DNA from 2 places in the Bradyrhizobium sp. 63_E2_N1_3 genome. Region 1 is predicted to be linked to the other one. Evidence: predicted binding sites of a transcription regulator. Region 1 holds the regulator's gene; the other holds the start of a gene.
What was found. Region 1 encodes PhoB, which activates phosphate uptake and scavenging genes when phosphate is short. Its sites were predicted from a motif close to TGTCATNNANCTGTCAT; they were not measured.

Region 1 (15,675 bases):
CCGCTCGCCGGAGAGTTCGGGGTCGATCAGCTCGACGTCCTCGACGGTCTCGACCAGCGAACGCGCCTCGACCCAGGCGTCGTCTTCGGCGACAGCATGCACCTCCGCGCCTTCGGGCGCATCGCCGGGATGCAAATCGGCCTGACGCGCGCGCTCGGGCGCCTTCGGCAGGAACTGCATCAGCATGCCGCCGGCGCGCCAGCGATGCTTGCCGCCGTCGTTCGAGCGCCACTCCTCGCCGACGGCTAGACGCACGCGCGTCGGGATCTGCTCGGAGCGCAGGAAGTATTCGTGGGCGGCATCTTCCAGGCTGCCACCGTCGAGCGCGACCAGACCCTGGTAGCGGCTCATGTCGGGACCCTGGTCGATGGTCATGGCGAGATGACCGTTACCGAGGAGCGTGCCGGAATCTTTTGTCTCGCCGAGGCGCTCGGCATCGTAGCGCGCATAGGCGCGCAGGCGATCCGGCGCCATGTAGTCGACGACCAGGAACGACACCGGACCGTCGGTCTGGGCCTGGAGGATGAAGCGGCCCTCGAACTTCAGCGCCGAGCCGAGCAGCGTCGTCAGCACGATGGCCTCGCCGAGCAGCTTGCCCACGGCAGCGGGATAATCGTGCTTGGTCAGGATCTCGTCGAGCGCGGGACCAAGCCGCACCAGGCGACCGCGCACGTCGAGTGCGTCGACCTCGTAAGGCAGCACGGCGTCATCGATGGGAACCGCTGATGGCGCGCGAACCGGGCCTTCAGGCCCGGTTTTCATGTCAGGGGATTGGGAAACCATGGCGCTTTATCTGGGGTCGATGGAGGAAAATGGAAGAGGGCGCGGAACGCTCCCCGGCATGCAGAAAAGATCGCACGAAAGCACGACAAACTCAGGGTCGTCCCGGGGGTGCGCAAAGCGCGAGCCCGGGACCCATAACCACAGGATTACAATGTAACCGGCGACGACCACTCCGCGTCCTCGCCAAACAACTTCCTGTGGTTAAGGGTCCCGGATCGGCGCGCCGCTGTGCGGCGCTGGTCCGGGACGACAGCGGTGGATGCGGCCGCCAGCGCGGCCACCCGCTCCACCGTCGCGTTACTTCACCGCGTCAAAGCACCAGGCCAGAATGCCCTTCTGCGCATGCAGGCGGTTTTCGGCCTCGTCGAACACGACCGATTGCGGGCCGTCGATCACTTCGTCCGTGACTTCCTCGCCGCGATGGGCGGGCAGGCAATGCATGAACAGCGCATCGGGCTTGGCCAGCGACATCAGCTTCGAATTGACCTGATAGGGCTTGAGCACGTTGTGACGGTGCTCGCCTTCCTTGTCGCCCATCGACACCCAAGTGTCGGTGACGACGCAGTCGGCCCCCTTCACGGCAGCCTCGGGATCGGTGCCGAGCACGATCGGCGCGCCGGTGGCCTTGATGAAGTCCCGCATCACCTTTTTCGGCGCAAGCTCCGGCGGCGTCGCGACATTGAGCTTGAACTTGAAACGCTCGGCGGCATGCGCCCAGGACGCCAGCACGTTGTTGTCGTCGCCGGTCCAGGCCACCGTCCTGCCCTCGATCGGGCCGCGATGCTCTTCGTAGGTCATGAGGTCGGCCATCACCTGGCAAGGGTGCGAGCGCCGTGTCAGGCCGTTGATGACGGGCACCGTCGCATATTCCGCCAGCTCCAGCAGGGCCTCGTGATTGAGGATGCGGATCATGATGGCGTCGACATAGCGCGACAGCACGCGCGCCGTGTCGGCGATGGTCTCGCCGCGGCCGAGCTGCATCTCGGCGCCGGTCAGCATGATCGGCTCGCCACCGAGCTGGCGCATGGCGACGTCGAACGAGACGCGGGTGCGGGTGGACGGACGCTCGAAGATCATCGCCAGCGTCTTGCCTTCCAGCGGCTTCACCGGCTGGTGCGCTTTCTGCTTCGCCTTCATGGCGGAGGAGGCCGCGAGCATGCTCTTGAGCTCCGACAACGGGAGCTCGTTGATATCCAGAAAGTGCTTCGGGGACTTGCTCATCAGCTCGCCGCCCGCTTGGTCTGACTGGACGAGATCGCGGCGCAGGCGCGCTCGAGCCGCCCGACGCTGTCCTCGATTTCGGCTTCGGTGACGATCAAGGGCGGCAGGAAGCGCACGACATTGTCGCCGGCGCCGACCGTGAGCAATTTTTCGTTGCGCAACGCCGCGCCAAGATCGCCGGATGGCACCACGGCCTTGATGCCGATCAGAAGGCCTTCGCCGCGCACTTCGCTGACGATGTCGGGATAACGATCGATCACGGAGGCGAGCTTCTGCTTGAGCAGCAGCGACATCTTCTGCACGTGGTCGAAGAAGCCGGGCTTGAGCATGACGTCGAGCACGGCATTGGCAGCCGAGATCGCGAGGGGATTGCCGCCGAAGGTCGAGCCGTGCGAGCCGGGCCCCATGCCGGCAGCCGCGTCCGCGGTCGCCAGCACCGCGCCGATCGGGAAGCCACCACCGAGCGCCTTGGCCAGCGACATCACGTCAGGCGTGACGCCGGTGCGGCGATGCGCGAACAGATCGCCGGTGCGGCCCATGCCAGTCTGCACCTCGTCGAACGCGAGCAGCAGGCCCTTCTCATCGCAGAGCTGGCGCAACGCCTTCAGGAAGGCGGGCGTTGCCGAACGCACGCCGCCCTCGCCCTGGATCGGCTCGATCAGGATGCCGGCGGTCTGCGGACCGATCGCCTTCTTGACGGCTTCGATATCGCCATGCGGGACCTGGTCGAAGCCGTCCATCGGCGGGCCAAACCCTTCGAGATATTTTGCCGAACCGGTCGCGGCGAGCGTTGCCAGCGTGCGGCCGTGGAAGGCGCCTTCGAAGGTGATGATGCGGTAACGTTCCGGATGACCCTTGGAGAAGTGATGATGGCGGACCAGCTTGATCACACCTTCCAGCGCTTCGGCGCCGGAATTGCAGAAGAACACGAAGTCCGCGAAGCTTTCGTTGCACAGACGCGCGGCGAGCTTCTCGCCGTCCGGGCTCTGGAACAGGTTCGACATGTGCCAGAGTTTGGTGGCCTGCTCTTGCAACGCCTTGACCAACGCAGGATGAGCATGGCCGAGCGCATTCACCGCCACACCCGAGGTGAAATCGAGATAGCGATCGCCATTGGTCGCAATCAGCCAGCAGCCTTCACCGCGCTCGAAACCGAGGTCGGACCTGGCGAAAACGGGGAGCAAATGCGGCGCTGCGCTGTTAGTCATGACGATCACTTGAATGTTGCGGACGGTGTGAGCGTGCATTGCGCAACGCACCATTGACCGGCCCGGAAAACGAAACGTGCCGCCTTTTAAGGGCGGCACGCCTGACTATCTTATGCCTGGTGAAACCGGTGTCAATGCCGCCCGGAAAGCCTCGCGAAACGCAGAATCCGTAGTCTTGCGGTGGCGATTTTGCGTATTTCCGCCACGGAACATGTGGAAGCGAGTCGGCGGACTCTTGCGCGTGAGTCACGCCATATTGTAGCGTTTGGCTTGTCAGATACGACATCTCGTGCAGCAGTTCTGATCCTCTAAGTCCTCATGTACCGGCGTAAGCGTTCGGGCGCATCTGGTGCGCCCGGCGAGCCTTAAGGGATTCTGGCGGCACGGGTTTTTCGAAGCTTAGGCATTCGCCGTGCGGCCGCCAGGATGGCAGGCGCCGGCGAAGGAAAGGGTGCAATGACCGTTTTGACCTGGTCGGATGATCGCGTCGAGCAGCTGAAAAAGCTCTGGGAGGCCGGACTTTCGGCCAGCCAGATCGCCGCTGAACTCGGCAATGTGACCCGCAATGCCGTAATCGGCAAAGTGCACCGGCTCGGCCTGTCGGGCCGCGCCAAGAGCCCTTCATCGGCAGCGCCGCGGCCGCGCAAGGCGCGCCCCGCCCAGCACATGATGCGGGTGACACGCCCGATCGCGCGCGGCAACACCGCGCTGGCGCAGGCCTTCGAAGTCGAGGTCGAGGCCGAACCGGTCACCTACGACAACGTCGTGCCGATGAGCCAGCGGCTGTCGCTGCTGGAGCTGAACGAGGCCACCTGCCACTGGCCGGTCGGCGATCCCTCGAGCCCGGATTTCTTCTTCTGCGGCGGCAAGGCGCTCTCCGGCCTGCCCTACTGCGCCCAGCACTCGCGCGTGGCGTATCAGCCCGCGGCCGATCGCCGGCGCGCGCCGGCGAAGCCGGGTCCGCGCTGAAGTCGTTCTGAGCTCAGAAAGGAGCCGTCACACGATGGCGGCTCAACAAATCCGATGTCGTCCCGGACAAGCGCGCCTCGAGCGCGCGCAGATCCGGGACCCTTAACCACCGCAAGATGTGGCTACGGGGACTCGGAGTTACCTTTTCACAAAATAACCGCTCGCTGTGGGTGTCCCGGACCCGCGCTTGCGCTTGTCCGGGACGACACCGAGAGTGTGGCCGCAGCTCACCGAGCTACGCCTGCTCCGCCTTCGCAAAGCGATCGTCCAGTGCGTAGCCCGCGCCGCGGACGGTGCGGATCGGGTCCTGCTCGCGGCCGAGATTGAGCAGCTTGCGCAGGCGGCCGATATGGACGTCGACGGTGCGCTCGTCGATGTAGATGTCACGGCCCCAGACGCTGTCGAGCAGCTGCTCGCGCGAGAACACGCGGCCGGGATGCTCCAGGAAGAACTCCAGCAGGCGATATTCGGTCGGACCGAGATCGATCGGCCGGCCCGAGCGCGCCACGCGGCGCTTGTCGCGGTCGAGCTCGATGTCGCCATAGGCGAGCACGGTGGCGAGCCGCTCGGGGCTGGCGCGCCTGAGCAGGCCCTTCACGCGTGCCAGCAGCTCCGGCACCGAGAACGGCTTGACGATGTAGTCGTCGGCGCCGGTCGCAAGGCCCCGCACCCGCTCGCTCTCCTCGCCGCGCGCGGTGAGCATGATGATCGGGAGCTGCTTGGTCTCGGGCCGGGTGCGCAGCCGCCGGCACAGCTCGATGCCGGAGAGGCCCGGCAGCATCCAGTCGAGCACGATCAAATCGGGGATGTGCTCCTTGAGGCGGGTGTCGGCGTCGTCGCCGCGCATCACCGTCTCGACGTCATAGCCGTCGCCTTCGAGGTTGTAGCGGAGAAGCTCGGTGAGAGCTTCCTCGTCCTCAACCACCATAATGCGTGCGCCCATGGTGTTCGTCGCTCCTTAAGTGTTCGGGACCGTCGTGGCGAAGGTCGTCATGTCGCCCTTCGGCCGCTTGTCGGTGATCGCCTGGCCCTCGATCATGTAGAACACGGTCTCGGCGATGTTGGTGGCGTGGTCACCGATGCGCTCGATGTTCTTGGCGCAGAACATCAGATGGATGCAGAACGAGATGTTGCGCGGATCCTCCATCATGTAGGTGAGGAGCTCGCGGAACAGCGAGGTGCAGATGGCGTCGACTTCCTCGTCGCCCTTCCACACCGCCATCGCCGCCGGCAGATCGTGCGCGGCATAGGCATCCAGCACCGACTTGACTTGTTGCTGCACGAGGTCGGTCATGTGCTCCAGACCGCGGAACAGCTTGAGCGGATGGAAATCCGTCTCCAGCGCCGCGACGCGCTTGCCCATGTTCTTGGCGAGGTCGCCGATCCGCTCGAGATCGGTCGCGACGCGCATGGCGCCGACGATCTCGCGCAGATCCACCGCCATCGGCTGGCGGCGCGCGATGGTGAGAACGGCGCGCTCCTCGATCTTCTTCTGGAGCGCGTCGAGCTCGGCGTCGATGGTCACGACGCGCTGGCCGAGCGCGACGTCGCGGCGGATAAGCGCGTCGACGGAATCGACGATCATGCGCTCGGCGATGCCGCCCATCTCGGCGACCAGGCGCGTGAGCTCCTGGAGGTCGGTGTCGAAGGCCTTTGCGGTATGTTCAGAACCCATGTTCCGTCTCCTCAGCCGAACCGGCCGGTGATGTAATCCTGCGTGCGCCGGTCGGTCGGCGACGTGAAGATCTTGCTGGTGTCGTCGAACTCGATCAGCTCGCCGAGATACATGAAGGCGGTCTTGTCGGAGACGCGCGCCGCCTGCTGCATGTTGTGGGTGACGATCGCGATCGTGTAGTTCTCGGACAGCTCCTGGATCAGCTCCTCGACCTTGGCGGTCGAGATCGGGTCGAGCGCCGAGCAGGGCTCGTCGAACAAGATCACCTCGGGCCGCACCGCGACCGTGCGGGCGATGCAGAGGCGCTGCTGCTGGCCGCCGGAGAGCGACAGGCCGGAGGCGTTGAGCTTGTCCTTGACCTCGTTCCACAGCGCGCCACCGCGCAGCGCCTTCTCGACGCGGTCGTCCATCTCGGACTTCGAGATCTTCTCGTAAAGGCGGATGCCGAAGGCGATGTTCTCGTAGATCGTCATCGGGAACGGCGTCGGCTTCTGGAACACCATGCCGACGCGGGCGCGCAGCAAATTGAGGTCCAGCTTGGGGTCGAGGACGTTGGTCTGGTCGAGCATGAGCTGACCGGTGACGCGCTGGCCCGGATAGAGGTCGTACATCCGATTGAAGATGCGCAGCAGGGTCGACTTGCCGCAGCCCGACGGGCCGATGAACGCCGTGACGCGGTTGGTGCCGAGCGCCAGATTGATGTTCTTCAGCGCGTGGTGCTCGCCGTAATAGAAATTGAGGTTGCGCACCGTCACCTTGGCCGGAGCTTCGGGCAGCACCGGCGCCTGGGGCAAACCACCGGCCGCGCTCATCGATACGGAAAGATCACTCATTTTGCGGTCCTCTCGGCGCTCAGAATGCGCGCGCCAATATTCAGGGCAAGAACGGTCAGGGTGATGAGCAGCGCGCCGCTCCAGGCGAGCTGCTTCCAGTAGGCGTAGGGGCTCTGCACGAAATTATTGATGGTGACCGGCAGGTTCGCCATCGTCTTGTTCAGACCCAGGCTGAAGAACTGGTTCGACAGCGCGGTGAAGAGCAGCGGCGCGGTCTCGCCGGCGACGCGGGCGGTGGCCAGCATCACGCCGGTGATGAGGCCCGAGCGCGCCGCGCGATAGGCGATGCGCTTGATCACCAGCGAGCGCGGCAGGCCGAGCGCCGAGGCCGCCTCACGCAGTGCGTTCGGCACCAGCAGCAGCATGTCCTCGGTCGTGCGCAGCACCACCGGGATGACGATCACCGCAAGCGCGAGGCAGCCGGCAATCGCCGAGAAGCCGCGCATCGGCACCACCACCGCACCATAGATGAACAGGCCGATGATGATCGAGGGCGCCGAGAGCAGGATGTCGTTGATGAAGCGGATCACCGAGGTCAGGCGGTCGTTGCGGCCGTACTCGGCGAGATAGGTGCCGGCGAACAGACCGAGCGGCGCGCCGATGCCGACGCCGAGCACGGTCATGATGATCGAACCCACGATGGCGTTGCGCAGGCCGCCCTCGGTCGAGCCCGGAGGCGGCGTGTCCGCAACGAAGAGCTCCAGGTTCAGGCCGGCAATGCCGTTGTAGAGCAGCGTCATCAGGATCAGCGCGAGCCATGTGACGCCGAAGGCAGCGGCAGCCAGGCAGAGCACACGGATGACGATGTCCATGCGGCGGCGGCGTGCGTAGATCGGGTTCATGTTACTTCCCCGCCTTCTTTTCAAGACGCATCAGCATCAACCGTGCAGCCGCGAGCACGAAGAATGTCAGCACGAACAGCAGCAGGCCGAGCAGGATCAGGCCGGACTGGTGCAGGCCGTCGCTCTCGGCGAACTCCGATGCGATCGCCGCCGAGATCGTGGTGCCCGGGGCAAAGATCGACGACGAGATGCGGAACGAGTTGCCGATGATGAAGGTCACCGCCATGGTCTCGCCGAGCGCGCGGCCGAGCGCCAGCATGACACCGCCGATGACGCCGACGCGGGTGTAGGGGATCACCACGCTGCGCACGACTTCCCAGGTGGTGCAGCCGACGCCGTAGGCGGCTTCCTTGAGCACCGGCGGGACCGTCTTGAACACGTCGACCGAGATCGAGGTGATGAAGGGCAGCACCATGATGGCGAGGATCAGCGCCGCGTTGAACAGGCTGAGATAGGACGGCGGGCCTGCGAAGATCGCGCCCAGCACGGGGACGCCGTCGAAGATCTTGATCATGAAGGGCTGGAACGTGTTGGCCAGGAACGGGCCGAGCACGAAGAAGCCCCACATGCCGTAGATGATCGAGGGAATGCCGGCGAGCAGCTCGATCGCCATGCCGATCGGGCGGCGCGCCCATTGCGGGCAGAGCTCGGTCAGAAAGATCGCAATGCCGAGACCGACCGGAATGGCGATCGCCATCGCGATGAAGGAGGTGATGAGCGTGCCGTAGATCGGGCCGAGCGCGCCGAGCACGGGCGGATCTGCCGACGGCGCCCAGCGCTGCGTCCACAGGAAGGCGAAGCCGTATTCCTTCATCGCCGGGAACGCGCCGACGATCAGCGAGATGATGATGCCACCGAGGATGAGGAGCACCGAGATCGCGGACAGCCGCGTGATCCAGTAGAAGGTGAGGTCGCCGAGCTTGAAGGCGCCCAAGGCCTTGGCGCGGTCATACGGTCCGGCGTCGTCGATTACATCGCTCTGAACGGCCATCTCTGCCACGCCGATCCCCTGTGCCCGTTTGATATACGCTTGTTGTCGGTCTTGTTGTTGGTCTTGCGCTCCGGATGCGGCGCGAGGCCGATCCGGAGCGGAGGTCTTGTGAGATCCCGGCGCCCAGTCCGGGACAAGAGCGCTTAGCTCTTGATCTCGGCAGCCCAGGTCTTCTCGATCAGCTGGACGACCGGGTCCGGCATCGGGATGTAGTCGAGTTCTTCAGCCGCCTTGCCGCCGCTCTTGAAGGCCCAGCGGAAGAACTTGATGGCTTCCTGCGAGGCTGCCTTGTCGGTGGCATCCTTGTGCATGAGGATGAAGGTCGCCGCCGTGATCGGCCAGGACTTGTCGCCGGGCTGGTCGGTCAGGATGACGTAGTAGCCGGGCGCCTTGGCCCAGTCGGCATTGGAAGCCGCGGCCTGGAAGGCCTCGACGGTCGGCTGCACCGGCTTGCCGGCCTTGTTGACGAGACCGGTGTAGGTCAGCTTGTTCTGCTTGGCATAGGCGTACTCGACGTAGCCGATCGAGTTCTTGGTCTGGCTGATGTTGCCCGACACGCCTTCGTTGCCCTTGGCGCCGACGCCGACCGGCCACTCGACCGCCGTGCCCTCACCGACCTTGCTCTTCCAGTCCGCGCTGGCCTTGGCGAGGTAGTTGGTGAAGTTGAAGGTGGTGCCCGAACCATCCGAGCGGCGGACCACGGTGATCGCGTCCGACGGCAGCTTCACGTTCGGATTGAGCTTCTTGATCGCGGCGTCGTCCCACTTGGTGATCTTGCCGAGATAGATGCTGGCCAGGGTCTCGCCGTCGAACACCAGCTCGCCGGGCTTCACGCCCTCGATGTTGACGACCGGAACGATGGCGCCCATCACCATCGGCCACTGGACGAGGCCGTCCTTCTCGAGCTGCTCGGCCTTGAGCGGCGCGTCGCTGGCGCCGAAGGTCACGGTCTTGGCCTGGATCTGCTTGATGCCGCCGCCCGAGCCGATCGACTGGTAGTTCAGACCGTTGCCGGTCTCCTTCTTGTAGGCGTCAGCCCACTTGGAATAGATCGGGAACGGGAACGTCGCACCGGCACCCGTGATGTCGGCAGCAAACGCCGCCGTCGCCGATGCGGCGACCAAGCCGGCAGCGACGATAGTTTTGATGAAATTCATGGTGGTCTCCATACAGGGGAGCGAAGCGCCATCCGCGCCCGATCGCGCTCCCCGTGCCGCCCCTTTAGGAGCGGTCGGCTGTGCTTTTACGAAGGTTTCGTGACAGCTGGATGACACGGCCAAGCGATTGAAATCGCTTGAATATCAGGTTGAAGCCGCGGTCTTCGCCTGGGGAAAACAGGCCGTGAAAACGGCGCCCTGCTTGGGCACGCTCTCGATCAAAAGCCGGCCGCGATGGCGGTTAAGAATATGTTTCACCAGCGATAATCCGAGCCCCGTCCCGCCCTGCGAGCGGCTGTCGCCGACGTCGACCCGGTAGAACCGCTCGGTCAGTCGCGGCAGATGCTCGGGCGCGATGCCGGGTCCGAAATCGCGGACCAGGACCCGGATTTCCTGAGTTCCATCAGTGGCTGCCGCGGCGGCCAGCGACACGATGACACGTCCGCCCGACGCCCCGTATTTGAGGGCGTTCTCGATCAGGTTCTCGAACAGGCGGAGCAATTCCTCGCGATCGCCCGCGATCATCACCGGGGTCTCAGGCAGATGGGTTTCGACCTCGACCTGGCGCTCCCGCGCCAGCGGCTCGAGCCCGTCGGCGACCTGGAAGATGATCGGCAGCAGGTCGACCAGGGTGTCGGGCCGCACATGGGCCGACAGCTCGACCCGCGACAGCGAGAGCAGATCGTCGATCAGGCGCGCCATCCGGGTCGCCTGGTTGTGCATGATGCCGAGGAACCGCTCGCGTGCCTTGGGATCGTCCTTGGCCTGGCCCTGGAGCGTGTCGATGAAACCCGACAGCGCGGCGAGCGGCGTGCGCAGCTCGTGGCTGGCATTGGCGACGAAGTCTGCGCGCATCTCCTCGACCCGGCGCAGCGGCGTCTGGTCGTGGAATGTCATCAGCATGCATTTGTCGGCGCCGCCGAAGGAGGTCGGCACCGGCACCGGTGTGATGGTCAGCTCCATCCAGCGGTCGACCGGCACATGGTCGAGATAGGTCGTGCGCCGCGGCTCGGTGGTCGCGATCGACTCCCGCAGCGCCGTGATGATCTCCGGCGAGCGCAGCGCGAACTGGGCGAGCTCGTTCTTGCGCAGTGCCGGCGCCAGCTGGGCGGCGGCGGCATTGAGATGGATGACACGCCCGGCGCGGTCGAGCAGCACCGCCGGATCCGGCATGCCGGCGACGACCGCGGCCACCGCCGCGCTCTCGACCGGGTTGACGCGGCGGGTGTCGTCGCGCGAGGCGGCATTGTCGTGCAGCCGCCAGGGGATCAGCGCTGCGGCCGCGATGCAGAGGAACACCGTCGCCGCCCGCATCACCGACAATTCGCCGAGCGAGACCACCACCGACAGCGCCAGCGCCGCGGCGATCAGGATGACGGTCGAGTGCCGCAGCCGGTCGGACCAGGGCTGCGCGGAGGGAGAAGATGGGGCGTCGATCGCCATCGGGGCGGGCTTCTCCTAAGGGGATGCGCCGGTCAGGCGCCGGTGTCGCTGCGCTCTCTCACATAGGCGGCTTCACGCGCCGGGCCGGGGTCGAGCTTGAGCGCCGCCTGCTGCAAGCGCTTCGATCGAGCGCCGATTATAACCTCGCGAAACGTCAGCAAGATTACAGATATGACGAAGGGGGAGAGATAATAGAGGACGCGGAACAGGAGCATGCCACCCAGCAGTTCCTCGCGGTCCATCTGCCAGAGGCCGACCAGCATGGCGGCATCGAACACGCCGAGCCCTCCCGGCGAGTGGCTGGCGAAACCGAGCAGCGTCGCCGAGACGAAGATCACCGCCACCACGACGAAGCCGAGATTGGGCTCGTCCGGGACCAGCACGTACATCGCCAGCGCACAGAAGCCGAGATCGATGATGCCAATGGCGATCTGGAGCAGCGTCAGCGGGCCGCCCGGCAGCACCACGGTCCAGGGCCCGCGGCCGACCACCCGCGGCTGGGTCCAGACCCAGACCACATAGGCGACCAGCCCCGCGATGATCATCATCGCCAGCATCCGGTTCAGCCAGGGCGGAAGCTGGTCGATCGCGGCAGCGGCTTCCGGATGGTAGGAGATGCCGAGGCCGAGCACCGCGGCATTGCCGAGCCAGAAGGTCAGGCCGGCGAGGAAGCAGATCTTTGCGACGTCGATCGCGTTCAGGCCATAGGCCGAATAGATGCGGTAGCGCACCGCGCCGCCGGTGAAGACGCTGGCGCCGACATTGTGGCCGATCGAATAGCTGGTGAAGGCGGCAAGCGCATTGATGCGGTAGGGCACATGGGCGTGACCGATCGCGCGCACGGCGAACAGATCGTAGAAGGTCAGGGTGAAATAGCCCGCGGCCACGAACAGCGCCGCCATCGCGATCTGGCTCGGCTCGGTGCTCTTGATCGCTTCGAGGACCTCGTTGACGTCGATGCCCCGCAGCATGTGGTAGAGCACATAGCAAGCGATGCCGATGACCGCGACGCTGATCACAACTCCAAGCTTATGCAGGACTTGCTTCTGGCGCAGAAACGTCATCGCCCTGCGTATGGCTTCCAGCATCTAGACCTCGAACAACGCTTCAGCGGCCGGGGTGGCCGGCGGACAGGCGGACGACGCACAGGCATTCAACGAACCCTTGCCGCCGGCTCCGGCATCGCGCATGCCCCATGCCCTTCCACTAGCGCGTTTTGGGGCGGAGTGGAATTCAGCAATTCGAACAAAAACTCGTGCCTTCAATATTTTAGGCAGGGTTGCGGGCTCCTGATGCACGGATTGGCGCTTTCGGCGGCAAGACTGACGCGAATCTCCATGGCAATCCTGCGCAGGCGCCATGAAGTTTTGATGATTTCGACCGCACAATGTTCCGTCACGACTTAAGCCGACGTCAATCCATGGGCCGCCCCCGCCTGGCGAAAGAGGGGGTGGCCGGCGCTGTTGTTCAGGGATTCAGGTGGGCCGAAAGGCCGCGGCGACGGTAGCGGCCTCAGGAAGCGATCGGAATCCGCCCCGGATCAGTGCCACGCGGAAGTGACGGCGGCCACGATTTCGTCGGTACCGGGAAAGTGGCCCTTCCTGCGGCTGGCGACGATGCTGTCGCCGACCTTGACCTGGAAGATCCCACCCTTGGCGGGCACGAGAGCCGCCTCCAGCGCCAGATGCTGCCGCAGCGCAGCAGCGGCGTCCTTGGCGCGCTTCTCGTAGCCGCAGGGACGACAATAGATGATGGTCACATCAGCCATCTCGCCCGCCTTCAGGCAGCGCGCTGCTGGCGCACGGCCTCGATGCCGGCGATCCAGCCGGCGACGGAGCGGCCGATCGCCTCGGGGTGATCCTCCTGGAGAAAGTGCAGCCCAGGTCCGAGGCGCACCAATGCGCAGTGATTCAGCGAGGCTGCGAACCGCTCGGCGAATTCGGGCGCGACGAGCGCGCCGGGCATGCCCGAGAACAACAGCTTCGGATAGGACGATGCAGCCAGCGCCGCATGCGCGGATTGGAGCATCTCGTAGACGTCGGCAGGCTCACCCGCGATCGGCAGTTCGCGGGGAAAGGCGAGAACGGGCCGGCGGCTCTCCGGCGTCGGGAATGGCGCACGGTAAGGCGCCATCTCGTCCTCGCCGAGCTTGCGAACGATGCCACCGGGCAGCACGCGTTCGACGAACGCGTTCGCCTCGAGGATCATCGCTTCGCCCTCGCCCGGCGTCCTGAATTTGCGGAACGCCGCCCTCGCCGCCTCGGCGTGGTCCTGCTCCTCCGCGACCTCGGTGTGGTGAAAGTCCTGCCAGGTCGGCATCGGGCGGATGAACTCCATGAAGGCAAGGCCGCGCACGAAATCCGGCCGGCGCGCGGCGAGATGGAACGCGAGCGCGGTGCCCCAGTCCTGCGCGACGAGGTAGGCCGATTTGATGCCGCGCTGTTCGATGAATGCATCGAGATAGCGGACGTGGTCGACGAAGCGATAGCCGATGTCGGGCTTGCCGGATTGGCCGAAGCCGACGAGATCGGGCGCGATGCAATGTGCGACCGGCGATACAAGCGGCAGGATGTTGCGCCAGATATGTGACGACGTCGGGTTGCCGTGCAAGAACAGGGCAACGGGCGCATCGCGATCTCCCGCCTCGCGATAGGCCATCGTGCCTCCCAGCACAGACGTTTTGAGAATCTCGATTTCAGTTGGCTTGCTCATGTCAGCTCCCTGAAGACGGTTTGAAAGGCGATGGTCTTGAAACGTTCGAGGGCGTTGGGATTTCGGTCGACCTTCATGCGCAGGATCGCGCCCTGCCAGGACGCGAGCAGGAAATCGGCAAGCTCTTCGGGCTCGAAATCGGATGCGATCTCGCGGCACGTCTGGGCGTCCCTGATGCAAGCGGCGAACGGCGCGCGCCATTGGGCGAAGATTTCGGCGAGACGTACACGCAGCATTTCGCTGCTGGCCGATGCCTCCAGGCTGAGATCACCGATCAGGCAGCCGCGGCCATAGCCGTCGGCCTCGAGCCGGCCGGTGATGATGTCGAGATAGCGCCGCAGCCGCGCGCGCGGCGTCAGCGAGGTGTCGTCGAGTGCCTGCGCGACCAGTCCCCTCGTGGTGTCGAAGTAGCGGTCGAGCACCTCGGAGGCGAATATCTCTTTGGAGCGAAAATGGTTGGTGAAGGACCCCTGCGGCGCGCCTGCCGCAGCGGTGACGTCGCGCACGCTGGTGCCGTGATAGCCGGTCCTGAACATGACCTTCAGGCCGGCATCGAGGATGGCGTCTTTGAGTGAGGGCTTTGGCACGAGGGAATTAATACGTACGTACGTATTAATGTCAAGCGCATTCTGATCGTTCAGCAATTTGCTTGCCGATCAGGCCGTTATCGCAATGTTGGATAGAGGCCCGCCCTCCGAGAGAGCCCAAGGACTCAGGCCGCCGGCTGGCTCCGCGAGACCACCCTGTCGCGAAGCCAGGCGCCGATGGTGCAGCCGACTAGGTAGCAGGCGAACATGACCAGCCCGAGATCGAGCCAATAGCCGAAGCGGCCGGGCACCACATGCGCGAAGGAGGCTGCGACCAGGGCGGCGGCAAGCACGGCGAGCCAGCGCGCGGTCACCTTCGAGGTACCGTTGCCGCGCTGGACCACCGAGATCCAGCCCATGCAAAAGCCCAGCAGCAGCGAGCCGATCAGCCAGCCCAGATGGAATGAGACGAGATAGGGCATCGTCACCTCACCAGAAATTCGATGCGGCGGTTCTGCGCCTTGCCTTCGTCGGTGTCATTGCCGGCGAGGGGCTGCGTGGCGCCATAGCCGACCGGGGTGAAGCGGGTGGCCGGCAGCCCGGCCTTGACCAGATAGTCGATCACGGCCTGCGCGCGCTTCTCCGAGAGAGCCTGGTTGAAGGAGTCCTCACCGTCGGCATCGGTGTGCCCGGCCACCTCGATATTGGTGGTGGGGCAGCGCAGCGCCGTCTCGATCAGGTGGTCGAGAATGCCGGCGGAATCCGGGTCGATGTCGGCGCGTTTCGTTGCGAAGCGGATCTTGCCCTTGTTCAGGAGCTCCGTGAACAATTGCTGGCAGACCGTGCCGTCGACCGGGCCCGCGGCAGGCTTCACCGTAATCTCCGGCTTGTACTGCCAGTTCTTCGGGAAGTCCTTGCCGAGGCCTGCGCGGATGTCGTTGGCGGCCCCTTCGTAGAGCGCGTCACCCGACAGCTTCACCTCGCGATCGGACACCACGAGCGTACCGGTCGACAGCCGCGACAGCCCGCCTAGCGCTGCGACCACGGCAGTATTGAAGGAGCCGGGTGCGCCGACGCTGGCCTTGAGATTGTCGACGACCTTTTCGGTGAAGAACTTTCGCGAGGCACTCGTTGCAATGGCCGCGTGCACGTTGTTGTCAGGCACGTAGCCCGTCAGCGTCACCGTCGCAGCAACCGGGTCCTTGTAGGCCTGGAAGATGTAGGGCGGCGCCTTGACATCGTTGGCGGCGACCGAAAAGCCCTCCGGCAGGTTCTTGAGCGCGGCCGCGATCGCCTCACGGCCGCCGAGGTCGC
Region 2 (15,675 bases), 180 kb from region 1:
GCGAAGGAGCGGGATGCGCTGGCGTTGCGGTGGGGGAAGTAGCGCCGCACCCACTCGGTTGTCGCTAGCTCTCTCGGCAGTCCCCGCCTTCGCGGGGGCGACGCCGAGTGTGAGGTGCGCGCTGGCCTGATCCCGCCGGCTTCCGTCTGGCTGAGGGCGTCGAATTAGCGCGGTTCGGGCGGTTTTCCGCACGCCGGCGATGACATATTGTACGCTCCTTGCACGCTCGCCAACCAGGTCCGCGGAGCTTCTCAAGACGTCGCTGAGCAGCTCTTCATTATGCCGCTATTCCGAGCCAGGTTGGAGCGAGCCGACGAAACAGGGAGGCAGTGCCATGACGATGAGGCCGGATCCCACCTTTCACGCATCGCCTAAGCTGGCGATGGAAGCACCTGCAGAGAACTTTGCCTACACGCTGCTGCTCAGTCCGGATTTCTCAAAACCGGATGCTCTCGCGGTCATCGACGTCAAGCCGGGATCGCCGACCTACAGCCAAATCGTCCACACGGTGACGATGCCCAACAAGGGCGATGAGTTTCATCACTTCGGCTGGAATGCCTGTTCCTCCGCCTTGTCTCCGCTCGCCGGACACGCCTTCATCGAGCGGCGCTATCTCATCATCCCCGGGATACGCTCGTCGCGGATCTACATCATCGATACCAAGCCCGATCCGACCAAAGCCAAAATCCACAAGATCATCGAGCCCGAGGAAATCTTCAAGAAGACCGGCTACTCGCGGCCGCATACCATCCATTGCGGGCCGGACGGCGTCTATGTGAGCACGCTGGGCGGCGGCGGCAAGGACGGCACCAACGGGCCTCCAGGCGTTTTCATCATGGATTGCGAGACGTTCGAGGTCCTTGGACGGTGGGAGATCGACCGCGGTCCGCAGACACTGCATTATGATTTCTGGTGGAACCTGCCGCGCGACTACATGGTGACGAGCGAATGGGCGTTGCCGCCGCAGTTCGAGAACGGGATCGTCGCGGAAGATCTGCTGGCGAACAAATATGGCCATCGTCTCCACTTCTGGGATCTCCGCGCCCGTCGCAACGTGCAGACCATCGACCTCGGCGCCAATCATCAGATGGCGCTGGAGGTGCGGCCCGCGCACGATCCGGTTCGCGAATACGGCTTCGTTGGCGTTGTGGTCGACACCACCAACCTCGAAGCGTCGATCTGGACCTGGTGGCGCGAAGGCGGAAAATTCCATGCGGAGAAGACGGCGACGATCCCGCCCGAGCCCGCGCCAAAGGAGAAGCTCCCGCCGCTGCTGCAGGGATTTGGCGCCGTGCCACCGCTGGTGACCGACATCGACCTGTCGATGGATGACCGGTTTCTCTATGTCTCGTGCTGGGGCACTGGTGAGATGCGCCAGTACGATGTGAGTGATCCGCGAAAGCCGAAGCTCGCGGGCTCGGTTCACATCGGCGGCATCGCGCGCCGCACGCCCCATCCGAACGGCAAGGCATTTGCGGCCGGTCCGCAGATGGTCGAGATCAGCCGCGACGGCAAGCGCGTGTACTGGACCAATTCGCTGTATTCCACCTGGGATGATCAATTCTATCCCGATGGGGTTCCGGGCGTCGAAGTCATGGCCAATGTCGGCCGCGACGGCGGCCTCGAGCTCGCCAAGGACTATTTCGTGAGCTTCCCCGACGGATATCGTGCGCACCAGATCAGGCTGGAGGGCGGCGATTGTTCGACGGACTCCTTTTGCTACCCGTCGGCCTAGGCTGGCAGCACGGGAGTTGGCCGCTCGGCTGGCTGTGGCTCGCTCTTGTTGCGAGCGGTCTCTATCACGGCGTCAATCCGGGAATGGGATGGCCGCTCGCCGTTTCGGCTGGGCTCATGGACAAGAGCCCGCGCGCGCTGTTCCGCGCGTTGTGGGCTCTGGCGGCCGGACATCTCCTGGCAACACTTCTCGTGCTGCTGCCATTCGCGTTCCTGCTCGTGCTGGCCGAGTGGCAGCGTTCGATCCAGCTCGGCGCGAGTCTTCTCGTCATCGGCTTCGGCGTCTATCGGCTGATCGAGCGACGCCATCCGCGCACGCTGGCACGAATTCCGCCAACGCAATTGGCGCTCTGGTCATTCGCCGTTGCCATTGCCCACGGCGCGGCCTTGATGCTCGTGCCGATCTATCTCGGGCTCTGCCAGGCCTTCGAGCTCGATGCCGGCCATGAGGCGGCGGGCGCGCTGATGAAGGCAAGTCTTCTGAAGACAAGTCTCGGGATGGCGGTGCTGGTGTCCCTGGTGCACGTTGTCGCCATGGTCAGTGCCGGCGGATGTCTGGCGTGGCTGGTCTACCGCTATCTGGGATTGAGGTTCGTCGCGCGAAGCTGGTTCAATCTGGATGCAATCTGGGCGACCAGCCTCATTCTGGTTGGCGCCGTGGCGCTTGCCTTCAATCTCGCGAGCTGGCGCTGAGGCCTACTTCGCCAACGCCCACTCGCCGACAAAGCGGAAGCGCGCCCTGGCATCATCCTGCTTGAACAGCGCGATCCGGTCGATCACCAGCGTCTCGAGGCCGAGCGTCGCAAACCTCGCGCGCAGCATCTCCAGGATCGGCCCGCGCCGTTCTGCATCCAGGCGTCCCGTCAGCGTCATGTGGAAGCGGAATTCTTCCATCACGTAAGGGTAACCCCAGCGGTCGAGATAGTCGCGCTGCCGCTCAGTGAGCTTGTCGGGCTTGCGCCGCGCGCGGTCTTCCGCCGTCATGGGCGCGCGGAAGTCGTCGAATTCGCGGACGCAATCGGCGGCAAGTTGCTGGAGCGCGCCCACCGGCTCGGTCGGAATCACCGCAATGAAGCCGCTGATGGAGTCGACGACCGGACGGATTGACGGCATCGGCCGCGCCTTGCCGGCAAAGGCCGCGCAGGCTGCGACGAGCTCGGCTTCAGTCCTGCCTGGCGCCAGCGACATCGGCGCCTTCAGCGTGCCGTGGAAACCGTATTTGCGGGGATCGGCCGTGACGTCGCGCCAATCCGGCGCAACACGCGATGCGTCGGCAGGGAACGGCATCTCCTCACCGGTGTAGACATCATAGCCGAGCAGCTTGGCGCCGAAGCGGGAGAGGGCGCTGTCGGCGCCGGCTGCGAAGTAGATCGCGTAGCGGGGAAAATCTGTCATTGCCCGAGCATAACCGGTTCAGGCCGCAACAACAGCCTCGCGCGGCGTCGCCGCCGCAGCGAGCAGTCGCGTCGCATCAGTGAGATGCACGAGCTTTCCGCCTGATACCACCGCGATCAGCCGCGGCCGCAGCGGCACGCTGTCGTCGACCAGCAGCATGTCGGCGCGGCATCCTTCTGCGAGCACGCCGCGATCGGCAAGGCCGGTCGCGCGCGCTGGTCCCGCAGAGACCAGATCCCAGGCCTTCGGCAGCGGCAGCACACCGTCGGCGGCGAGGCGGAACGCGGCGAGCAGTTGCGCGGGATAGTAATAGTCCGACGCCAGCACCGAGCAGAGCCCCTTCGCGATCATGTCGGATGCCCGGGTCCAGCCGGTATGGCTGCCGCCGCGCACGACGTTCGGCGCACCGTAGACGATCGCATCGCCCGCGGCCGCGGCCGCTCGCGCGGTCTCCTCGCTGATCGGAAACTCCGCGATGTCAGCGCCCAGCTCGCGAAACTCCTGCCGCATCGCCGGCGTCGCATCGTCATGCGAGAGCATCCGCACCTCGGCCGCGCGGGCAGTTGCGGCAAGCCGCGACACGGAAGCCGGCACTTCACTGGCGCGCGAAAGCACACGCTCGACCAGCCGGTCGAATTCCTCGCCCGAGAGGCCGGTGCGCTCCACCATGCGGTTGCGCTTGCGCGGCTTGGCCATGTCGGCAACGGTGCCGTCCATGTGGTCGTTGAAGGCGAACAGGTCGACGCGGCCCTCGGCGAGCCACTGGCTTATCTCGGCCTCGGCCTCGAGATTGTAGGTCTCGTGCCGCAGGTGGAAACGGGTATCGGCGGCGAATTGCGGGCGCTGCCGCTCGATCGCCTCCATCAGGGCGCGCGCATTGCCGGCGCTGCGCAGGCCCGGCTCCCACGAACAGGTCGTGGCGTGAAAGACGGTGGTGATGCCGTTGCTGATCGCCTGGCGGTCACTGTCGGCGAGCGCGACGTCGATCGGGAAGTCGACGCCGGCGCGCGGCATCATCTGGCGCTCGAAGGCATCGCCATGCAGATCGACGATGCCGGGCAGCACCAGCAGGTTGCGCGCATCGATCGCCAGCCGCGCACGGCCGCGAGAGGCATCGACCTGCGCAATGTCCGCGCCGGACACCAGAATGGAAGTTTCGACGAGCTCGGAGCCGATCAGGGCCCGGCCGCCCTCAAGGAAGATGTCTGTCAAGCGACCGCGCTTCGTTTGCTGGCAGGGGAACGGGTGAGGGAGCTTGCCCGTGCTTCATATGCCGAGAGGAAATCTTCAATCCCGAGCTTGCGGAAATCGGGCAGTGCTTCACGCAATTTGTCGTGATCCCAGTCCCACCAGGCGAGTTGGGCCAGCCGTCCGGCGACGTCTTCCGAGAACCGCCGCCGCACGATGCGCGCCGGATTGCCGGCGACGATGGTGTAGGCCGGCACGTCCTTGGTGACGATGGCGCCCGCCGCGATCACCGCGCCGGTGCCGATGTTGCGGCCGGGCAGCACGATCGCGCCATGGCCGATCCAGACGTCGTGGCCGATATGAACGTGATGCTGGCGCCGCCAGTCGAAGAACTCGGTGTCGTCGCTCTCGCCTTCGAAGTAGGCGCTGGAACGATAGGTGAAATGCGCCTGCGTGGCGCGATGCATCGGATGATTGCCGGGATTGATGCGCGTCATCGCCGCGATCGAGCAGAATTTTCCGATCGTGGTGTAGGTGATCTGGGCGTCGTTCACGACATAGGAGTAATCGCCCATCGTGACTTCAGTGAGGATCGTGCGCGCACCGACCTCGGTATAGGTGCCGAGCCTGGTCTCATGCAGCTTCGCCGAAGGGTCGATGGTCGGTTGAACCGAGAGCGTTTTGCCGGCCATGCTACATCCGATAGGTCGAGGGCGGGCGTACCTCTTCGAGTGCCCTGATGACAACGTCATGACGATGCGATGACAGGGGAAGAGGTGTGTAGGATCGCCGCAGCGCGATCCGCGTGTCACACAAGTGTCAAGTGCCGGCGCTAGCGGTGGCAGCCAGCTACTCTGGAGCCCTCTATGCTGGTGGTTGAAGGTCTGACGTGCCGCTTCGGCGCAAAAGCCGCGGTGGACGACGCTTCGTTTCAAATCTCCCCCGGCGGCTTCGTCGGTGTGATCGGGCGCTCCGGCGCCGGCAAGTCGACCATGCTGCGCATGATCAATCGCCTGGCGACGCCGACGCAGGGCCGCATCCTGTTCGACGGCCTCGACGTCACCGCGTTGCGCGGCAAGGAATTGCGGCAGTGGCGGGCGCGCTCGGCGATGATTTTCCAGCAGTTCAACCTCGTCGGCCGGCTCGATGTGCTCACCAACGTGCTGATGGGGCGCCTCGCGACGATGCCGGCCTGGCGCTCGCTGACGCAGACCTGGCCCGAGCACGACAAGGCGCTGGCGATGTCGGCGCTCGAACAGTTCGATATCGCCTCACTCGCCGCCCAGCGCGCCGACCAGCTCTCCGGCGGCCAGCAGCAGCGTGTTGCGATCGCCCGCGCACTGGTGCAGCAGCCCGACATCATCCTCGCCGACGAGCCGATCGCCTCGCTCGACCCGCGCAACACCAAGATCGTGATGGATGCGCTGCTGCGCATCAACAAGCATTTCGGCATCACCGTGCTCTGCAACCTGCATTCGCTCGATCTGGCGCGCAGCTATTGCGATCGCCTGATCGGCATGGCGCAGGGGCGCGTGGTGTTCGACGGCGCGCCTGCCGAATTGACCGACCACGTCGCGCGCGAGCTCTACGATCTCGAAGCCTCCGACGTCATGGGCGGAATGCCCGTGCCGGTGCCTGAGGGTGTGCCGGCGCTCGGAACGGCCGCGGCTGCCTGAGCTGCGCCTGTAGTTGCCAATTTTTGCGTCAACCGACCCCAACCGATGAAGAGGGTATCATGATCACTCGCAGACTGGTTCTTGCCGGCGCCGCCGCGCTCGCGTTCACGACTTCGGCCTCCGCCGACGACTGGAAAGCCAAATACCCCGAACTGACCTTCGCGGTCATTCCGGCGGAAAACGCCTCGGGCGTGACCGAGCGCTGGGCGCCGTTCATGAACTATCTCTCCAAGGAATTGGGCGTGAAGGTCACGCTGCGCATCGCCAACGACTACGCCGCCGTCATCGAGGGCCAGCGCGCCGGCAACATCCATATCGCCAGCTACGGCTCGGCGTCATTCGCCCGCGCCCGCCTGACCGGCGTCAAGACCGATGCCTTCGCCAACGACATCAACGCCGACGGTTCGACCGGCTACTACTCTGTGTTCTTCGTCAAGGCGAGCAGCCCCTACAAGAGCGTCGACCAGCTCAAGGGCAAGAACCTCGGCCTCGTCGATCCGAACTCGACCTCCGGCAACAACGTGCCGCGCTTCGAGCTCGACAAGATGGGCATCACGGATGCCGACACCTATTTCAGCAAGGTCGTCTTCACCGGCAGCCACGAGAACGCGATCCTGGCGCTGGCGCAGGGCACGGTCGACGTTGCGGCCAACCAGTGGACCAGCGATGACGATTCCACGCTGGCGCAGATGCTGACCAAGGGCATGCTGAAGAATGCCGACGGCTCGCCGATGAAGAAGGACGATTTCCGCATCATCCACAAGTCGGCGCCGATCATCAACGGCCCCTACGCCTACAATTCCGACCTGCCGGAAGATGCCAAGGCGGCGATCGCCAAGGCGTTCTTCGACGCGCCGGCCAAGGACAAGGCGGCCTTCGATCGCCTCCAGGACGGCCAGAAGAAGGGTTTTCATCCCGCCACCACCAAGGACTGGGATGGCACGATCGAGCTGATCAAGTTCGTCGATGCACTGCGTAAGAAGAAGGCGTCCTGAGTTTCGGGACGATAGCACTGGAGCCGGGTCGATGGACCCGGCTCTTTCTCTTTGATCGACTACCTTCCCTGGCCAGATGACCGTCGCGGTTTCGATCCTCCCCGAGCAGCAGCTCGCCGTGCTCAACGCGGCCTATCGCCAGGCGGTCGCGCGCAAGCGGCTCCGACTCCTTTTGGGGCTGGTGATCTTTGCCGCAGCGCTGTTTCTTGCCGCGATCGGCGCGGAAGTGAACCTGCGCACCTTCTTTGCCCATTTCGGCAATTTCATCAGCTATTTCGACCGCATCCTCACGCTCGATAGCGGCCAGCGGGTCTGGACCGATGCCGGCGAGTGGCTGTGGGGCTGGCGCAAATGGCTGAAGATGCTGGGCGAGACGCTGCTGATCTCCTACGTCGGCACGCTGATCGGCGCGACCTTGGCCTTCGCCTTGAATTTCTTCGCGGCTGAGAACACCTCACCGTCGCCCTGGCTGCGCTTCGTGGTGCGTCGCCTGCTCGAATTCGCCCGCACCGTGCCGGGCATCGTCTTCGCGCTGATCTTCGTGATTGCCTTCGGGCTCGGGCCGATGGCCGGCGTGCTCGCGATCGCGATCCACTCCACCGGCGCGCTCGGCAAACTGTTCTCCGAGATCGTCGAGAATGCCGACATGAAGCCGGTCGAGGGCATCCGTTCGACCGGCGCGAGCTGGCTCTCCTGCATGCGCTTTGCGATCGTGCCGCAGGTGACGGCGGGGTATGCCAGCTACGCGCTGCTGCGCTTCGAGATCAACGTCCGTGAAGCCTCCGTCATGGGCTTCGTCGGCGCCGGCGGCATCGGCCAGGAGCTCGTCGTCGCCATCCGCAAGTTCTATTACTCCGACGTCAGTGCCATCCTGCTCACCATCATCATCACGGTCTTCATCATCGACATCACTACGGGCTGGCTACGCGGCCGTCTGTTCGGCAAGGAGGCACGGACGTGACGAGACCGCAGGAGGTCGACACGCGAGAGCTTCGCGCGCGCTACCCCGATGTGTTCGATCGCCCCGCCTCGGCGCGGCTCGCGATGCCGGCGATGATCGTCGCGGCGTTTGCGATCCTGGTTTACGGCCTCGTCGATCTCGACTTCTCGCCGTCGCGATTCTTCGCAGGGCTGAGCCAGCTCGGCTGGATCGGCCTGATGATGATCCCGCCCGATCCGGGCTCTTCGCTGCCGGTCTATCTGAAAGCGCTGGGTGAGACGCTGTCGATCGCGCTGCTCGGCACGACGCTCGCCGCGCTGTTCGCGCTTCCGGTCAGCCTGCTGGCCGCGCGCAACGTCATACCTTCGCAGATCCTGCGTTTTCCGGTCCGCCGTTTCCTGGATTCGATCCGCGGCGTCGACACCCTGATCTGGGCGCTGGTGTGGATTAACGTCGTCGGGCTTGGTCCGTTCGCCGGCGTGCTCGCCATCGCCGTGTCGGATTTCGGCGCGTTCGGCAAACTGTTCTCGGAGGCGATCGAGGGCGCCGACCAGAAGCAGGTCGAAGGCGTCCGCGCCTCCGGCGGCAGTGCTTTGCACGAAATCCGCTTCGGCCTGCTGCCGCAGGTGCTGCCCGTGATCGCCGGCCAGGTGCTCTATTTCATCGAATCCAACACGCGCTCGGCCACCATCATCGGCATCGTCGGCGCCGGCGGCATCGGCCTCCAACTCGCCGAGCAGATCCGCGTGCTGGAATGGCAGCGGGTGTCGTTCCTGATCCTGATGATTCTGGTCGCCGTCGCCGCGATCGATTTTATTTCGAGCAAGTTGCGGTTTGCGATCATTGGGCGGCGAGCTGTCGCCTGATCGCCGGCGCCGTAGGGTGGGCAAAGCGAAGCGTGCCCACCACTTCTGCTTAGATATCGGGGAGAGATGGTGGGCACGGCGCAAGTGCGCCTTTGCCCACCCTACGAGCCCTGCGTGGTCGCCCGCTCACCCGTTCTCCACCAGAAACTCCACCCGCTCCGCTGCAAAGCGCGAGTGCTTGGTCACCAGCGGCTTGCCGGCGAGATCGTGGTCGGTCGCGTCGACCACCAGGATCGGCCGTCCCAGCGGCAGATCGAGCCGCGCGGCATCGGTTGCGTCCACGATGCCGGCGGTGATCCGGGTCGCGCCGCGGCTGTAGTCGCGGACGCCGTAATGCTCGAGCAGTTTCGTCATCGAGCGCGTCGCGGCGAATACCTCACCCGCGCCCGGAAACAATTCCGCTGACAGCCAGGTGGTGGAGACGCAGATCGGCGTGCGGTCGGCGAGGCGGATCGCCTCGATCCGCACCAGCGGCGCGCCGGCCTTCAATCCCAGTTCGCGCGCCAGTTCGCGGGTCGCGACGTCGTCGGACGCCTCGATCAGCCGGCCATGCGGTTCGCGGCCGTCGGCGCCGACGATCTCGGAGAAGCGGGTGCGCGAGCGCAAGGGATAAGCGAGGCGCTGCGCCTCGACATAGGTTCCGCTGCCGCGTTCGGCGCGCACGATGCCGCGCTCGGCAAGTGCGGCCAGCGCGCGCCGCACGGTGTGGCGGTTCACGCGATAGGTCTCGGCGATCTCCATCTCGCCCGGCAGCTTGTCGCCGGCTGCAAAGCGGCCGTCGGCGATGCCGCGCTCGATGCCGTCGGCAACGAGGCGCCACAGCGCGACGCCCGAAGAGGCTGTGTCCTGCATGCTCATGTCGCCGAGAAGCCTACTTCAGAAATCACACGTTTGTCACGAAACAGTCATGGCGCTTCCGTATCAAGTTGTCTATTATCATAGACAACTTGGATTCGGCAAGTTCTGTCAAAAGCTCGGTGGATTGGGTGACCCAGCACAACAACCAGCAAGTCCAGCGCAAGGCCGCGATGGCCGTGCTGGCGCACGCGGAGGCGGGCGAGATCGCCGCTCGCCTCCGCGCTCTCGCCCTGCCGGCGCATCAGGAGCTACGCGCGCCGGAAAACGGTCTCGTCATGCTGCGCGGCCGGGTCGGCGGCGACGGCGCGCCGTTCAATCTCGGTGAAGCCACGGTGTCTCGCGCAGCGGTCCGGCTCGCGAGCGGCGAGGTCGGCTTCGGCTACACGCTGGGGCGCGATGGCGAAAAGGCGCGGCTGATCGCGCTCTGCGACGCGCTGGCGCAGTCCAGTGATTTCGGTGAGGCGGTGGAGCGTGACGTTATCGCGCCGTTGCGCGAGCAGCTTATGATCCAGCGCAAGCAGGCGGCGGCCGAGACCGCCGCGACGAAGGTTGATTTCTACACCATGGTGCGCGGTGAGGGGTGAGGCCATGACCACGATTGCGGAACTGCCGCCGGGTTTCGTCGACAAGGTCTTGTCGGCGCAATCGACCTTTCGTTCCGTGATGGACGCGATGGCGCGACCGGGCTCGGTCCAGCGCATCGTGCCGATGGCGGGAGCGCCCGCGCCAACGATGCGCGGCACTGCCGCGATCGCGCTGACGCTGTTCGATCACGACACGCCGCTCTGGCTCGATGAGCGGATGACGGAGCGATCGGACGTGGTGAAATGGCTCAAGTTCCACACCGGCGCGCCGGTGGTGCAGGACTCCTCGATCGCGAGTTTCGCGCTGATCAGTGACGGTGCGGCGCTGCCGTCGCTCGAGCGCTTCGCACTGGGCACGAACGAGTATCCGGATCGTTCGACCACGGTGATCCTTCAGGTCGAGAGCCTGAATTCGGGGCGCAGTTTCGAACTGCGTGGCCCCGGCATCGACGGTGTCGCGACGCTTCAGGCCTCGATCAGGCCTTTCGACCTGTTCGAACGGCTGCAGTTCAACGAGGCGCTGTTTCCGCGCGGCATCGATTTGGTGCTGGTCGCCGATGATGCCGTGGTTGCGATCCCGCGCACCACGCGTGTCGTGAACAAGGGAAGCTAGTCGCATGTATGTCGCAGTCAAAGGCGGCGAGCGCGCCATCGAGAACGCCCATCGCCTGCTCGCCAATGCGCGGCGTGGCGACCAGAGCATTTCCGAAGTCACGCTGGATCAGATCTCGGAGCAGCTTGGCCTCGCCGTGGACCGCGTCATGAGCGAAGGGTCGCTCTACGACCGCGAGCTCGCGGCGCTCGCGATCAAGCAGGCGCGCGGGGATCTGATCGAGGCGATCTTCCTGGTCCGCGCCTTCCGCGCCACCCTGCCGCGCTTCGGCGCCAGCGAGCCGGTCGACACCGGCGCGATGCGCGTGCAGCGGCGGGTGTCGGCGACCTTCAAGGATATTCCCGGCGGCCAGATCCTCGGGCCTACCTTCGACTACACGCACCGCCTGCTCGATCCCTCGCTTGGCCAGGGCTTCGTGCCTGAAGTGCCGGCGACGGCCGAAGCTTCGACGGCGCCCACGCCGCGTGTGACCGACATTCTGGGCCGCGACGGGCTGATCGAATCCTCGCCGCGGGCCGAAGACGGCGCCAGCGTCGGCGACCTCACGCGCGAACCGCTGAACTTCCCGGCCGATCGCGACCTGCGCCTGCAAAACCTCGCGCGCGGTGACGAAGGCTTTCTGCTGGCCATGGGTTACTCCACCCAGCGCGGTTACGGCCGCAACCATCCCTTCGTCGGCGAGATCCGCTTCGGCGAGGTCGAGGTCGAATTTTTCGCGGAGGACGTCGGCTTCGCCGTGCCGCTCGGCTCCATCGAGCTCACCGAGTGCCAGATGGTGAATCAATTCAAGGGTTCGGCGACGGAAGCGCCGTGTTTCACCCGCGGCTATGGTCTCGCCTTCGGCCAGAGCGAGCGCAAGACCATGTCGATGGCGCTGGTCGACCGGGCGCTGCGTGCCCGCGAGCTCGGCGAAGAGGCCGTGGCCCCGGCGCAAGATGAAGAATTCGTGATGTCGCATTCGGACAACGTCCAGGCGACCGGCTTCGTCGAGCATCTGAAGCTGCCGCACTATGTCGACTTCCAGTCCGAGCTCGGGCTCCTGCGCAAGCTGCGCAAGGAATTTGCCGAGGCCAATGCGCCCGATGCCATGAAGGAGGCCGCGGAATGAACGCGCCCGCCTACAATTTCGCCTATCTCGACGAGCAGACCAAGCGGATGATCCGCCGCGCGATCCTCAAGGCGATCGCGATCCCCGGTTATCAGGTGCCGTTCGCCAGCCGCGAAATGCCGATGCCCTATGGCTGGGGCACCGGCGGCGTGCAGGTCACGGCCGCGATCCTCGGGCCCCAGGATGTGCTGAAGGTGATCGACCAAGGTTCCGACGACACGACGAATGCGATCTCGATCCGCAAATTCTTCGCCAAGACCGCGGGCGTCGCCACGACCACGGCAACAGAAGATGCAACCGTGATCCAGACGCGTCACCGCATCCCGGAGACGTCGCTGCACGCGAACCAGGTGCTGGTCTATCAGGTGCCGATCCCGGAGCCGCTGCGTTTCCTCGAACCGCGCGAGACCGAGACGCGGCGCATGCATGCGCTGGCCGAATACGGCCTGATGCATGTGAAGCTCTACGAGGACATCGCCCGCTTTGGCCACATCGCCACTGCCTACGCCTATCCGGTGAAGGTGAACGCGCGCTACGTGATGGACCCGTCGCCGACGCCGAAATTCGACAATCCCAAGATGGACAATTGCCCGGCGCTGCAATTGTTCGGCGCCGGTCGCGAGAAGCGCATCTATGCGATCCCGCCCTATACGCAGGTGGTGTCGCTCGATTTCGAGGATCACCCGTTCGAGCCGTACCGCTTCAACGCGCCCTGCGCGCTGTGCGCGGCGGAAAATTCCTATCTCGACGAGATTGTCACCGACGACAAGGGCGGGCGCATGTTCGTGTGCTCGGACACCGACTATTGCGAGGGCCGCCAGGCCGCCGGACATCACGGCAGCATGAGCGCCGCGCCGTACAAGGAGAAGGCGCAGGAGGGATCAAATGGCTGAGGAGATGCTGGAGAACGATCAGCCGCTGCTGGTCGCGGAGTCGCTCAGCAAGTCCTATGGCCGCATCGCCGCGTGCCGCGACGTGTCGTTCTCGCTCTACCCCGGCGAGGTGCTGGCGATCGTCGGCGAGTCCGGCTCGGGCAAGTCGACACTGCTGCAAATGCTCTCGGGCCAGCTCGCGCCGAGCGCCGGCCAGGTGTCGTACCGGATGCGCGACGGCGTCACCCGCGATCTCACGAGCCTTGGCGAAGCCGAGCGACGCTTCCTGTTCCGCACCGACTGGGGCTATGTGCACCAGGATCCCGCGCAGGGCCTGCGCATGGCGGTCTCGGCCGGCGCCAATGTCGGCGAACGGCTGATGGCGGTCGGCTGGAATCACTACGGCCGCATCCGCGATACCGCGTCGGACTGGCTCACCCGTGTCGAGATCGACATCGCGCGCATCGACGATGCGCCGCGCACCTATTCCGGCGGCATGCGCCAGCGTCTCCAGATCGCGCGCAACCTCGTCACCGAGCCGCGGCTGGTGTTCATGGACGAGCCGACCGGCGGTCTGGACGTGTCTGTCCAGGCGCGCCTGCTCGACCTCGTGCGCAGCCTCGTCGCCGAGCTGCACCTTGCCGTCATCATCGTCACCCACGATCTCGCGGTGGCGCGACTGCTGTCGCATCGCGTGATGGTGATGAAGGGCGGCCGTGTCATCGAGACGGGTCTCACCGACCAGGTGCTCGACGATCCCCGCGAGCCCTATACCCAGCTCCTCGTTTCCTCGATTCTGCCGCCATAAGCCTTCCAAGATGAGTTTTCCGATGACCGCCATGATCGACATCGCCGCCGCGAAAAAGACCTTTACGATGCACCTGCAGGGCGGCATCGAGCTGCCTGTCGTCAGCGGCGTGACCTTCCACGTCAACCCGGGCGAATGCGTCGTGCTCTCTGGCCCGTCCGGTGCCGGCAAGTCGTCGATCCTGAAGATGATTTTTGGCAATTACCGCTGCGACTCCGGCCGTATCGGCATTCGCCATCGCGGCGCGGTTGTCGATCTCGCCACCGCCGAGCCGCGGCAGGTTCTCAACATCCGCCGCTCCACCATCGGCTATGTCAGCCAGTTTTTGCGGGCGGTGCCGCGTGTTGCGACCATCGACGTCGTCGCGGAGCCACTGATCGTGAACGGCACGGCCCGAGCCGACGCGCAGGCACGCGCCGGCGAGTTGCTGCACCGCCTCAACATCCCTGAAAGACTCTGGCAGCTGCCGCCCGCGACCTTCTCCGGCGGCGAGCAGCAGCGCGTCAACATCGCGCGCGGCTTCATCTCGGACCTGCCGATCCTGCTGCTGGACGAGCCGACCGCCTCGCTCGATGCCGCCAACCGCGCCGTCGTGGTCGAGCTGGTCGCCGACAAGAAGCGCCAGGGCGTCGCCATGGTCGCCATTGTCCATGACGACGAAATCCGCCATTTGATTGCCGACCGTATTGTTGACGTCACCAGCTTTGCCGCCGCGGCCTGAAGGAAATGGAAATGAATGCCAAGCCGAAGGAAACATTGATCGCCAACGCCAGGATCGTGCTGGCTGACCGCGTGATCGAACAGGGCTGGCTCGCTCTCGCGGACGGACGCATCGCCGAGATCGGCGAGGGCAGGGCCCCCGCGGGTGCGGAGGATGCCGGCGGCGACCTCATCATGCCCGGCCTGATCGAGCTCCACACCGACCATCTCGAAGCGCATTACGTGCCGCGCCCGAAAGTGTTCTGGAATCCGGTCGCCGCCGTCATCTCCTATGACGGCCAGCTCGCGACCTCAGGCATCACGACCGTGTTCGACTCGCTCCGGGTCTGGCGTGAGGACGGCGCCGAGGAAGTCGATGGCCGCGCCGGCGTGCTCGCCGCCGCGATCACGACCGCGCGCGATGCCAGCCTGCTGCGCGCCGACCACTTCCTGCATCTGCGCTGCGAAATCCCGATGCCGAGCGTGGTCGAGGAAGCCAAGGAGCTGATCGACCGTCCCGACGTCAAGCTGATGTCGCTGATGGACCACACCCCCGGCCAGCGCCAGTTCCGCGACGAGGTCAAGCTGCGCGACTATTATCGCGGCAAGGGCGGCGGCAAGACCGATGCCGAGCTCGACGAGCTGTTCGCGAAGCGCTTCGAGTATCAGAAGCTCTATGCCGCGACCAACATGCGCGAGATCGTATCGCTCGCGCACAAGTACAACATTCCGCTGGCGAGCCATGACGACACCACCGAGGAGAACGTCGCGGACGCCGTGCGCGATCGCGTGTCGGTGGCGGAATTCCCGACCACGCTCGAGGCCGCGCGCGGCCTGCATCAGGCCGGCATCGACATCCTGATGGGGGCGCCGAACGTCGTGCGCGGCGGCTCGCACTCCGGCAACATCGCCGCGGTCGATCTCGCCCGAGAGGGCCTGCTCGACATCCTGTCGTCGGACTACATCCCGTCCAGCCTCCTGATGGCCGCGCTGCAATTGCCGGAGCATGTGCCTGCGATCAGCCTTCCGGCGGCGGTTCGCACCGTGACCAAGGCGCCGGCCGAGGCGGTTGGCCTGTCGGATCGTGGCGAGGTCGCGATCGGCAAGCGGGCCGACCTGATCCGCGTGCATGTCGCAGGCGACGTTCCCGTGGTCCGCAGCGTCTGGCGCGAAGGAAACCGCGTCGCATGAGCGAGACCGCGACCATGGCACACGATGAGGCCAGCGGGATCGGACCCGGGCGGCTCGTGCTCGTGGTCGGTCCCAGCGGTGCGGGCAAGGACACGCTGTTGCGGCTCGCACAGGCGGCCTGCGTCGATGATCGCGACATCGTCTTCCC

Region 2: phnC (phosphonate ABC transporter ATP-binding protein) is a predicted target of PhoB. The motif match lies at 5,068-5,084, and genes of this name have one in related genera.

Annotation. Positions count from the first base shown of each region.
Region 1 is NZ_CP197235.1:8,602,772-8,618,446, forward strand. Features, by position in the region: gene AB7531_RS40960 (Hsp33 family molecular chaperone) at 1-783, opposite strand, end outside; gene argF (ornithine carbamoyltransferase) at 1,081-2,004, opposite strand; gene AB7531_RS40970 (aspartate aminotransferase family protein) at 2,004-3,212, opposite strand; gene AB7531_RS40975 (GcrA family cell cycle regulator) at 3,669-4,181, shown strand; gene phoB (phosphate regulon transcriptional regulator PhoB) at 4,417-5,124, opposite strand; gene phoU (phosphate signaling complex protein PhoU) at 5,140-5,856, opposite strand; gene pstB (phosphate ABC transporter ATP-binding protein PstB) at 5,868-6,689, opposite strand; gene pstA (phosphate ABC transporter permease PstA) at 6,686-7,531, opposite strand; gene pstC (phosphate ABC transporter permease subunit PstC) at 7,533-8,522, opposite strand; gene pstS (phosphate ABC transporter substrate-binding protein PstS) at 8,666-9,679, opposite strand; gene AB7531_RS41010 (ATP-binding protein) at 9,824-11,122, opposite strand; gene AB7531_RS41015 (lysylphosphatidylglycerol synthase domain-containing protein) at 11,155-12,210, opposite strand; gene AB7531_RS41020 (Rdx family protein) at 12,663-12,890, opposite strand; gene AB7531_RS41025 (haloalkane dehalogenase) at 12,902-13,834, opposite strand; gene AB7531_RS41030 (TetR/AcrR family transcriptional regulator) at 13,831-14,421, opposite strand; gene AB7531_RS41035 (hypothetical protein) at 14,547-14,843, opposite strand; gene AB7531_RS41040 (OmpA family protein) at 14,846-15,675, opposite strand, start outside.
Region 2 is NZ_CP197235.1:8,425,096-8,440,770, reverse strand. Features, by position in the region: gene AB7531_RS40210 (dihydrodipicolinate synthase family protein) at 1-42, shown strand, start outside; gene AB7531_RS40205 (selenium-binding protein SBP56-related protein) at 335-1,735, shown strand; gene AB7531_RS40200 (hypothetical protein) at 1,819-2,427, shown strand; gene AB7531_RS40195 (DUF1045 domain-containing protein) at 2,431-3,129, opposite strand; gene AB7531_RS40190 (alpha-D-ribose 1-methylphosphonate 5-triphosphate diphosphatase) at 3,148-4,341, opposite strand; gene AB7531_RS40185 (chloramphenicol acetyltransferase) at 4,338-5,009, opposite strand; gene phnC (phosphonate ABC transporter ATP-binding protein) at 5,184-5,993, shown strand; gene phnD (phosphonate ABC transporter substrate-binding protein) at 6,053-6,988, shown strand; gene phnE (phosphonate ABC transporter, permease protein PhnE) at 7,065-7,949, shown strand; gene phnE (phosphonate ABC transporter, permease protein PhnE) at 7,946-8,794, shown strand; gene phnF (phosphonate metabolism transcriptional regulator PhnF) at 8,921-9,652, opposite strand; gene phnG (phosphonate C-P lyase system protein PhnG) at 9,772-10,236, shown strand; gene phnH (phosphonate C-P lyase system protein PhnH) at 10,241-10,849, shown strand; gene AB7531_RS40145 (carbon-phosphorus lyase complex subunit PhnI) at 10,854-11,957, shown strand; gene AB7531_RS40140 (alpha-D-ribose 1-methylphosphonate 5-phosphate C-P-lyase PhnJ) at 11,954-12,850, shown strand; gene phnK (phosphonate C-P lyase system protein PhnK) at 12,843-13,637, shown strand; gene phnL (phosphonate C-P lyase system protein PhnL) at 13,660-14,358, shown strand; gene AB7531_RS40125 (alpha-D-ribose 1-methylphosphonate 5-triphosphate diphosphatase) at 14,370-15,527, shown strand; gene phnN (phosphonate metabolism protein/1,5-bisphosphokinase (PRPP-forming) PhnN) at 15,524-15,675, shown strand, end outside.